DNA from 4 places in the Pseudomonas sp. GW823-FHT06B06 genome. Region 1 is predicted to be linked to each of the others. Evidence: predicted binding sites of a transcription regulator. Region 1 holds the regulator's gene; each other region holds the start of a gene.
The links. Region 1 encodes sigma-54, which starts transcription at its own class of promoters, with help from an activator protein. Its sites were predicted from a motif close to ANTGGCATNNANNTTGCTNT; they were not measured.
Positions count from the first base shown of each region.

Region 2: the regulator sigma-54 is predicted to act here: its motif matches at 1,521-1,540, upstream of glnK (P-II family nitrogen regulator).
Region 3: the regulator sigma-54 is predicted to act here: its motif matches at 1,224-1,243, upstream of AC1Q8Q_RS15400 (pilin).
Region 4: the regulator sigma-54 is predicted to act here: its motif matches at 795-814, upstream of glnA (type I glutamate--ammonia ligase).

Region 1 covers NZ_JBXAHO010000002.1:118,526-120,707, forward strand. Annotated here, with positions in the region: gene lptB (LPS export ABC transporter ATP-binding protein) at 1-412, shown strand, start outside; gene AC1Q8Q_RS02230 (RNA polymerase factor sigma-54) at 597-2,090, shown strand; gene hpf (ribosome hibernation-promoting factor, HPF/YfiA family) at 2,166-2,182, shown strand, end outside.
Region 2 covers NZ_JBXAHO010000011.1:116,940-119,121, forward strand. Annotated here, with positions in the region: gene AC1Q8Q_RS12705 (ammonium transporter) at 1-939, opposite strand, end outside; gene glnK (P-II family nitrogen regulator) at 975-1,313, opposite strand; gene AC1Q8Q_RS12715 (accessory factor UbiK family protein) at 1,735-2,001, shown strand.
Region 3 covers NZ_JBXAHO010000014.1:148,761-150,942, forward strand. Annotated here, with positions in the region: gene AC1Q8Q_RS15395 (type II secretion system F family protein) at 1-977, opposite strand, end outside; gene AC1Q8Q_RS15400 (pilin) at 1,290-1,709, shown strand; gene AC1Q8Q_RS15405 (BON domain-containing protein) at 2,021-2,182, shown strand, end outside.
Region 4 covers NZ_JBXAHO010000006.1:188,501-190,682, reverse strand. Annotated here, with positions in the region: gene thiI (tRNA uracil 4-sulfurtransferase ThiI) at 1-580, opposite strand, end outside; gene glnA (type I glutamate--ammonia ligase) at 909-2,182, shown strand, end outside.

The DNA.
Region 1 (2,182 bases):
CCGCAAGGAACTCGACAAGGCCGGTCGCCGCAAGGAACTGGAAAGCCTGCTGCAGGAGTTCCACATCAGCCACATCCGCGACAACCTCGGCATGAGCCTGTCCGGTGGCGAACGCCGTCGCGTGGAAATCGCCCGGGCACTGGCCACCAACCCGAAATTCATCCTGCTCGACGAACCGTTCGCCGGCGTTGACCCGATCTCCGTGGGTGACATCAAGCAGATCATCCACCACCTCAAGGCCAAGGGCATCGGCGTACTGATCACCGACCACAACGTCCGCGAAACCCTGGATATCTGCGAAACCGCCTATATTGTCAACGATGGTCAACTGATCGCCGAAGGCGACGCTGAAACCATCCTGGCCAATGACCTGGTGAAAGAAGTGTACCTGGGGCATGAATTCCGCCTGTAAGCATCGCGGTGTCCGGCGAGTCGGCAGAGCGCTTGGCGCAATAAAAAATCAACCTTTTTTTATTGTTACAGCGCTCTAGGCAAACGCCGCGGTTTCGGGCATATAATTTGCTTATGTTTGGCGCTCCGGCGCCCTGTAGTGGATGGCGCATGTGCGCCGGCGAATAAGGTGTTAAGCCCCTGCCATGAAACCATCGCTAGTCTTGAGAATGGGCCAGCAGCTGACGATGACACCGCAGCTGCAACAGGCCATCCGCCTGCTCCAATTGTCGACCCTGGACCTGCAACAGGAAATCCAGGAGGCCCTGGAGTCCAATCCGATGCTCGAGCGCCAGGAAGAAGGCGACGACTTCGACAATTCCGACCCGCTGGCCGACAACGCCGAACACAAACCCAGTACCGACACCCAGGAACCCTCCTACCAGGAAAGCGCCACGACCGTCGATAATATCGAGGAAGGCGACTGGAACGAGCGCATTCCCAACGAACTGCCTGTCGACACCGCCTGGGAAGACGTCTACCAGACCAGCGCCAGCAGCCTGCCGAGCAACGATGACGACGAGTGGGATTTCACCACCCGCACATCAGCCGGCGAGAGCCTGCAAAGCCACCTGCTGTGGCAATTGAACCTGGCACCGATGTCCGACACCGATCGCCTGATCGCCGTGACCCTGATCGACTGCATCAACAACCAGGGCTACCTGGACGAGACGCTGGAGGAAATCCTCGAAGCCTTCGATCCGGAACTGGACATCGAACTGGACGAAATCGAAGCCGTCCTGCACCGCATCCAGCAATTCGAACCTGCCGGCATCGGCGCACGCAACCTGGGTGAATGCCTGCTGTTGCAATTGCGCCAACTGCCCGCCAAGACGCCTTGGCTGGCCGAAGCCAAGCGCCTGGTCACTGACTATATCGACTTGCTCGGCAGCCGCGACTACAGCCAGCTGATGCGCCGCATGAAGCTCAAGGAAGATGAGCTGCGCCAGGTGATCGAGCTGGTCCAGAGCCTCAACCCGCGCCCGGGCTCGCAAATCGAGTCGACCGAAGCCGAATACGTGGTTCCGGACGTGATCGTGCGCAAGGATAACGAACGCTGGCTGGTGGAGCTCAACCAGGAGTCGGTGCCCCGCCTGAGGGTCAACGCCCAGTATGCGGGCTTCGTTCGTCGTGCCGACACCAGCGCCGACAACACCTTCATGCGCAATCAACTGCAGGAAGCCCGCTGGTTCATCAAGAGCCTGCAAAGCCGCAACGAAACCCTGATGAAAGTGGCCACGCAGATCGTCGAGCATCAGCGCGGCTTCCTGGAGTATGGCGACGAAGCCATGAAGCCATTGGTCCTGCATGACATCGCCGAAGCGGTCGGCATGCATGAGTCGACGATTTCGCGGGTTACCACGCAGAAATTCATGCATACCCCTCGGGGCATTTATGAACTGAAATACTTTTTCTCCAGTCACGTCAGCACCTCCGAGGGCGGAGAATGCTCGTCCACGGCGATTCGCGCGATCATCAAAAAACTGGTGGCGGCGGAAAATCAGAAAAAGCCGTTGAGTGACAGCAAGATCGCTGGTTTACTGGAGGCACAAGGCATTCAGGTGGCTCGCCGCACCGTCGCCAAGTACCGCGAATCCCTCGGGATCGCGCCTTCGAGCGAACGCAAGCGGTTGATGTAGGGCCACGCCACAGCGTTCCAGTGGCAGATCATCTGGATCTGCCGCTTTATGCACTGGCAACGAAGGAGAAGCTGTATGCAAGTCAACATCAG
Region 2 (2,182 bases), on a different contig from region 1:
GATCGCAACCAGACCGGCCACGACACCCGAAGCGATACCCAATGCGCTTGGCTTGCCGTGGGTGACCCACTCGGCAAACATCCAGCCCAGCGCAGCGGCGGCGGTCGCGATCTGAGTGACCAGCATCGCCATGCCGGCAGTGCCATTGGCCGCCGCAGCGGAACCGGCGTTGAAACCGAACCAGCCGACCCACAGCATGGCCGCACCCATCAAGGTGTAACCCAGGTTGTGCGGGGCCATCGGCGTGGTCGGGAAACCTTTGCGCTTGCCCAGCACCAGGCAGGCAATCAGACCGGCCACACCGGCGTTGATGTGCACCACGGTGCCGCCAGCGAAGTCCAGCACGCCCCAGTCCCACATCAGGCCGCCGTTGCCGGACCAGACCATGTGCGCGATCGGTGCATACACCAGGGTGAACCAGATGCCCATGAAGATCAGCATCGCGGAGAACTTCATGCGCTCGGCGAAGGCACCGACGATCAGCGCCGGGGTAATGATGGCGAACGTCATCTGGAAGGTGATGAACACCGCCTCAGGGAACAGCGCCGCAGGGCCGGTCAGGCTGGATGGCGTGACACCGGCGAGGAAAGCCTTGCCCATGCCACCGAAGAAGGAGTTGAAGTTGACGACGCCCTGCTCCATGCCAGTGGTGTCGAACGCAATGCTGTAGCCATAAATGACCCACAGGACGCTGATCAGGCCGGTAATGGCGAAGCACTGCATCATCACCGACAGAATGTTCTTGGAGCGCACCATGCCGCCGTAGAACAGCGCGAGGCCGGGAATGGTCATGAACAGCACGAGGGCTGTCGAGGTCAACATCCAGGCGGTGTCGCCGGAGTTGAGGACTGGGGCCGCCACTTCGTCTGCCGCCAAGGCCAGGCTGGGCATTACGAAGGACAACAGGGCTCCTAGCCCTGCGAATTTACGCAGAGTCATTTTGTTTTCTCCTGGGGCGTTGGGTTTGTGGCGGCTTAGATTGCGTCGGTATCGGTTTCGCCGGTACGGATGCGAATCGCCTGTTCCAGATTGACCACGAAGATCTTGCCGTCACCGATCTTGCCAGTGTTGGCCGCCTTGGTTATCGCCTCGATAACCCGGTCGAGATCCTTGTCGTCAATGGCGACATCAATCTTCACCTTTGGCAGGAAATCGACCACATACTCCGCGCCGCGATACAGCTCGGTGTGACCCTTCTGCCGACCGAAGCCTTTGACTTCAGTAACGGTAATGCCCTGCACGCCGATCTCGGACAACGACTCGCGCACGTCGTCCAACTTGAACGGCTTGATGATGGCAGTGACTAGCTTCATGAAAACTCTCTCCCGAATTTGGTGGACTTGCCCCAGGAAAACAAACCCGTCTCAAGTCTAAGCGCAGTGCCTGGCTTTGTAACGCATCGTCGGCCTTACCTGCCCGTACGACGCCAGCTAACCGCTCCTTGCGAAACACTCCCCGCGTCTCGCCTGGCGCACTGCATTCGTCACAGCGACTGCATCAGTGCATGGGTCATCAGCATCTAAGCAGAAAGCTTGCCATCTCCACAAAACACTTTGATTTCAAGCCTTTGCCAACAGATCGCAACCACTTCACGACAACACCCAACGCGTTACGCACAACAACGGTGCGATACCGTCCGTCCCCATGCTCGAAAAGCGTGCACCCCTTGCCCGCGAATTTGACTATAGACACTGCGTGGTACACTGCCGGGCATTGCTACCAGGACATTCCCCCATGCTCGCGCCCAAAGACTTCCTCGACGCCCTGACAGGCACCGCCTCCCGCCTCTTCAGCGGCGACACTCCACTGCCGAAAAGCGAAATCGAAAGCCAGTTCAAGGCATTGTTGCAGAGCGGATTCAGCAAGCTGGATCTGGTCAGCCGCGAAGAGTTCGATAGCCAGATGGTCGTGTTGGCACGCACCCGGGCACGGTTGGAGGCTCTTGAGGCGAAAGTGGCGGAGCTGGAAGCGAAGCTGAGCCCACCAGCGGAAACTGAATAACTGAAGTAACTGATCCTTCCCATGCTCTGCGTGGGAATGCTTCCAGGGACGCTCCGCGTTCCGCCTCTGAAGCGACGCGGAGCGTCACCGTAATATCCCGTGAAAGTTTGCCCGCCTAACCACTTCACCAATCCCCTCTCCCACGTCTACCCTTGAAAAACCCGCAGGAAGCGGCCTCTCG
Region 3 (2,182 bases), on a different contig from region 1:
ATGGAAAAATTCAGCTGCATACCCGTCGCAACGTCCTGTCGGATGCGCAACACCGCGCGTTTGAACACGATGTTGCCGGTGGCGCCGGCCACCGATTCCAAGGCCTCGACCAGCGGCACGCCAGCGGCGAAGGTCGTCGACAGCGTGCGGGCGAAACGGGCCACGGCGGACTTGTACATCAAGGTCCCCACCAGCGGCAGTTTCAGCAGCCAGGTGTCCATTCGGTCACGAAAACCTTGCGAGGTTTTCAGGGCATGGCGTACAGCGAAAGCAGCCGTGACCAGTACGCCCAGCAGCATCCACCACCATGCTTGCATGAATTGCGACAGGTCGATGACCATCAAGGTAAAGGACGGCAATTGAGCGCCAAAGCCCTTGAACACCGATTCGAATTGCGGCACCACCTCGACCAGCAGGATGCCAGTCACGATGATCGCAACACACACCACGATCAGCGGGTAGGTCATGGCTTTCCTGATTTTCGCCTTGAGACTTTCGCTTTTCTCCTTGTAGGTCGCCACCCGTTCCAGCAGCGTGTCCAGCGCGCCAGCCTGCTCCCCGGCGTCTACCAGGTTGCAGTACAACTCATCGAAATATTGCGGTTTTTTACGCAGGGCGGTGGCGAAGCTATTGCCCGCCGCCACTTCCTGTTTCACCTCATCAACGAGCTTGCGCATGGCCGGGTTATCGAAGCCTTCACCGATGATGTCGAAAGACAGCAACAACGGCACGCCGGCTTTCATCATGGTTGCCATTTGCCGGGTGAAGAGGGCGATGTCCTGGGCCTTGATACGTTTGCCCAGATTGAAAATCGACGTGGTTTTCCTGCGCACCTTGCCGGGGTTGATGCCCTGCTTGCGCAATTTCGTCCTGATCATTGCCGGGTTCTGGGCGCTCAATTCGCCCGTCACCTTCGTACCTTTCCTGTCTGTGCCTTCCCAGGTGTACACACTGGTTCTTGCTGCCTTGACTGCCATGTTCAGTCCTTGCTGACCCGGTTATAACCGCCGTTGCATTGATTGCAATCGACCGCCTCATAGATCGTGAATGTGCCGATGCGTTCCTCGGGGTTCCGGGCGCAAGCAATTGAAGACTTATAGCCTAGTCAAGCGGGGGAACAAAACCTGCGGTCTTGAGGTGACAAAAAGTGTCAGATAGTGCGTTTTCTGGGGCTAGGAAGGGCTTCGTGGCAACGATTGGACCCCGGAATAGGGCACGCCGGGCTTGGCATGGGCTGTGCTGCAGCAGGTGCAGATCATGAGATTTCGACTCATGCACGGAGGCTGTCATTGAATAATCAAAAAGGCTTTACCCTGATCGAGTTGCTGATAGTCGTGGCGATCATCGGGATCCTGGCGACGTTTGCGATCCCTGCTTACTCCAAGTACCAGGCGCGGGCCAAGGTCACGGCAGGTCTTGCCGAGATTTCAGCATTGAAGGTGGCGTTTGAAGACTTGATGAACCAAGGAACAGATCCGGACCTGACGCAGGTGGGAGGCTCCGCCACCACGTCCAACTGCGCCACGACCGCAGTGGGCAAAGCAGCAGAAGGTACTGGCACAATTGGTTGCACAATCCTCAATGCTCCGGCGCAGGTGTTGAATAAAACCATTACCTTGACCCGCTCGTTGACTGGCTGGACGTGCACCACCGGTGTCGAACAGGAGTACGCGCCGAAAGGCTGCAAGGGCGTTGAGCCAAAAGCCTGATCCATACGCTTGTTGCCCCGATACCCCGCTCAGTGCGGGGTATTTTTTTGCTCGCCGTTGAGAAATTTCGAGTAATTGAGAAAACTTCCAAAAATTCATGGCCTTAGGCCTTCTTCAAAACCCGCAACTTGCATGTAGATAATTTCCAACTCATGCATTTTGCATGATTGTGAAAAATGACTGATTTTATAAGTTATTGATTTATAAGTAATTGTTGTCTGTTTCAAAGTTGGCACAGCGTTCGCAATATCTCTGGTAACCCTGCTGACACGCTAACCAGCAGACTTTCCAGAAAAACAGGAGTTACTCGTATGAAGAAGTTCGCTATTGCTGCCGCTACTGCTACCGCGTTGACCCTGACGATGGCCAACGCTGCATTTGCCCAGGCTCAGGCCACACAAGCACCCATGATGCTGGCCGCCGGTGAAGTCACCGAAGCGAAAGAGGATGTTTCCGATACCTGGATCACTACC
Region 4 (2,182 bases), on a different contig from region 1:
CGGTGGAATCGAAGCCGCCGGACATCAGCACCAGCGTCTGCTCCAGCGCACCCAGCGGATATCCGCCAATACCGTTGTGTTGGCTATGGATCACGAACAACCGTTGGTCGCGAACTTCGATGCGCACTTCGATTTCAGGCTTTTTCAGGTCAATCCCGGCGGCACCGCACTGTCGGCGCAACTGGCTGCCGACATATTTCTCGATGTCAATCGAGCTGAACGGGTGCTTGCCGGCACGCTTGCAACGCACCGAAAAAATCTTCCCGGCCAGCGCATCACCGTAGTGCTGCTTGCACTTCTCGACGATGTCATCGAAGTCACGCAGCGGGTACTCGTCGATTTGCAGGAAATGCGCAATGCCCGGCATGCAGCTCAGGCGCTCACCCATCTCCTTCAGGGCCTTGGGCTCGCTGACACGGGTCTCCAGCTCGAGATTGTCCCACACGCCGTTCACCACCACAGCCGGGTCCAGATCGCGGAGCACGGCACGGATGTTCTTGGCCAACTGGCGGATAAAACGCATCCGTACCGGGCGGCTCTTGATGGTGATCTCTGGAAAGACTTTTACGATTAATTTCATGGAAACAGCGCGCGCGAGGCCTGCCGAAAAAGGGGGGCGCGGATTATAGCGGAAATTGCTCAAGGTTTAACCAGTTAATATGCAGAAGGTTTTGCGCGCACCAAAACGGGTCATTTATTGAAACGAGCGCCACATTGTAGGGCGGTATTTTCCGCATTAAGGTGCTTTACCGCCTTAAAAGCGTGAATTCGGGGCAAAAATCCCATGGTGGGGCACTGGCATGCAATTTGCTCCCTTGTGAGGCAGGTTGCCTTGGCAGAGTATTCGCGCCGGCATCACAAACATCTAAGGGCATCCACTACCAGCCCTAATCCACCCGGAGGACACTATGTCGAAGTCGGTTCAACTCATCAAAGATCATGACGTCAAGTGGATTGATCTGCGCTTCACAGACACCAAGGGCACTCAGCACCACGTGACCATGCCGGCTCGCGACGGGCTGGATGAAGACTTCTTCGAAGTCGGCAAGATGTTCGACGGCTCCTCCATCGCTGGCTGGAAAGGCATTGAAGCTTCCGACATGATCCTCATGCCGGACGACAGCACTGCCGTACTGGACCCGTTCACCGAAGAGCCGACCCTGATCCTGACCTGCGACATCGTCGATCCTTCGAGCATGCAAGGCTACGATCGCGACCCACGTGCGATCGCCAAGCGCGCTGAAGAACACCTGAAAGCCTCCGGCATTGGCGACACCGTATTCTGCGGTCCGGAGCCAGAGTTCTTCATCTTCGACCAGGTGAAGTTCAAGTCCGACATTTCCGGCTCTATGTTCAAGATCTACTCCGAACAAGGTTCGTGGATGTCTGACCAGGACATCGAAGGCGGTAACAAAGGTCACCGTCCAGGCGTCAAAGGCGGCTACTTCCCGGTTCCACCGTTCGACCACGACCACGAAATCCGTACCTCCATGTGCAACGCACTGGAAGAAATGGGCCTGACCGTCGAAGTTCACCACCACGAAGTGGCAACTGCCGGCCAGAACGAAATCGGCGTCAAGTTCAACACCCTGGTGAAGAAAGCCGACGAAACCCAAACCCTGAAGTACGTCGTGCACAACGTAGCCGATGCCTACGGCCGCACCGCTACCTTCATGCCTAAGCCCCTGTACGGCGACAACGGTTCGGGTATGCACGTTCACATGTCCATCTGGAAAGATGGCAAGAACACCTTCGCAGGCGAAGGTTATGCCGGCCTGTCCGATACCGCCCTGTACTTCATCGGCGGCATCATCAAGCACGGTAAGGCCCTGAACGGCTTCACCAACCCGGCGACCAACTCCTACAAGCGTCTGGTTCCAGGTTTCGAAGCTCCGGTCATGCTGGCCTACTCGGCCCGTAACCGTTCCGCCTCGATCCGTATTCCTTACGTGTCGAGCCCGAAAGCCCGCCGTATCGAAGCGCGCTTCCCGGATCCGGCTGCCAACCCGTACCTGTGCTTCGCCGCACTGATGATGGCTGGCCTGGACGGCATCCAGAACAAGATCCACCCTGGCGACGCAGCTGACAAAAACCTGTACGACCTGCCGCCTGAAGAGGCGAAAGAGATCCCACAAGTTTGCGGCAGCCTGAAAGAAGCCCTGGAAGAGCTGGACAAAGGTCG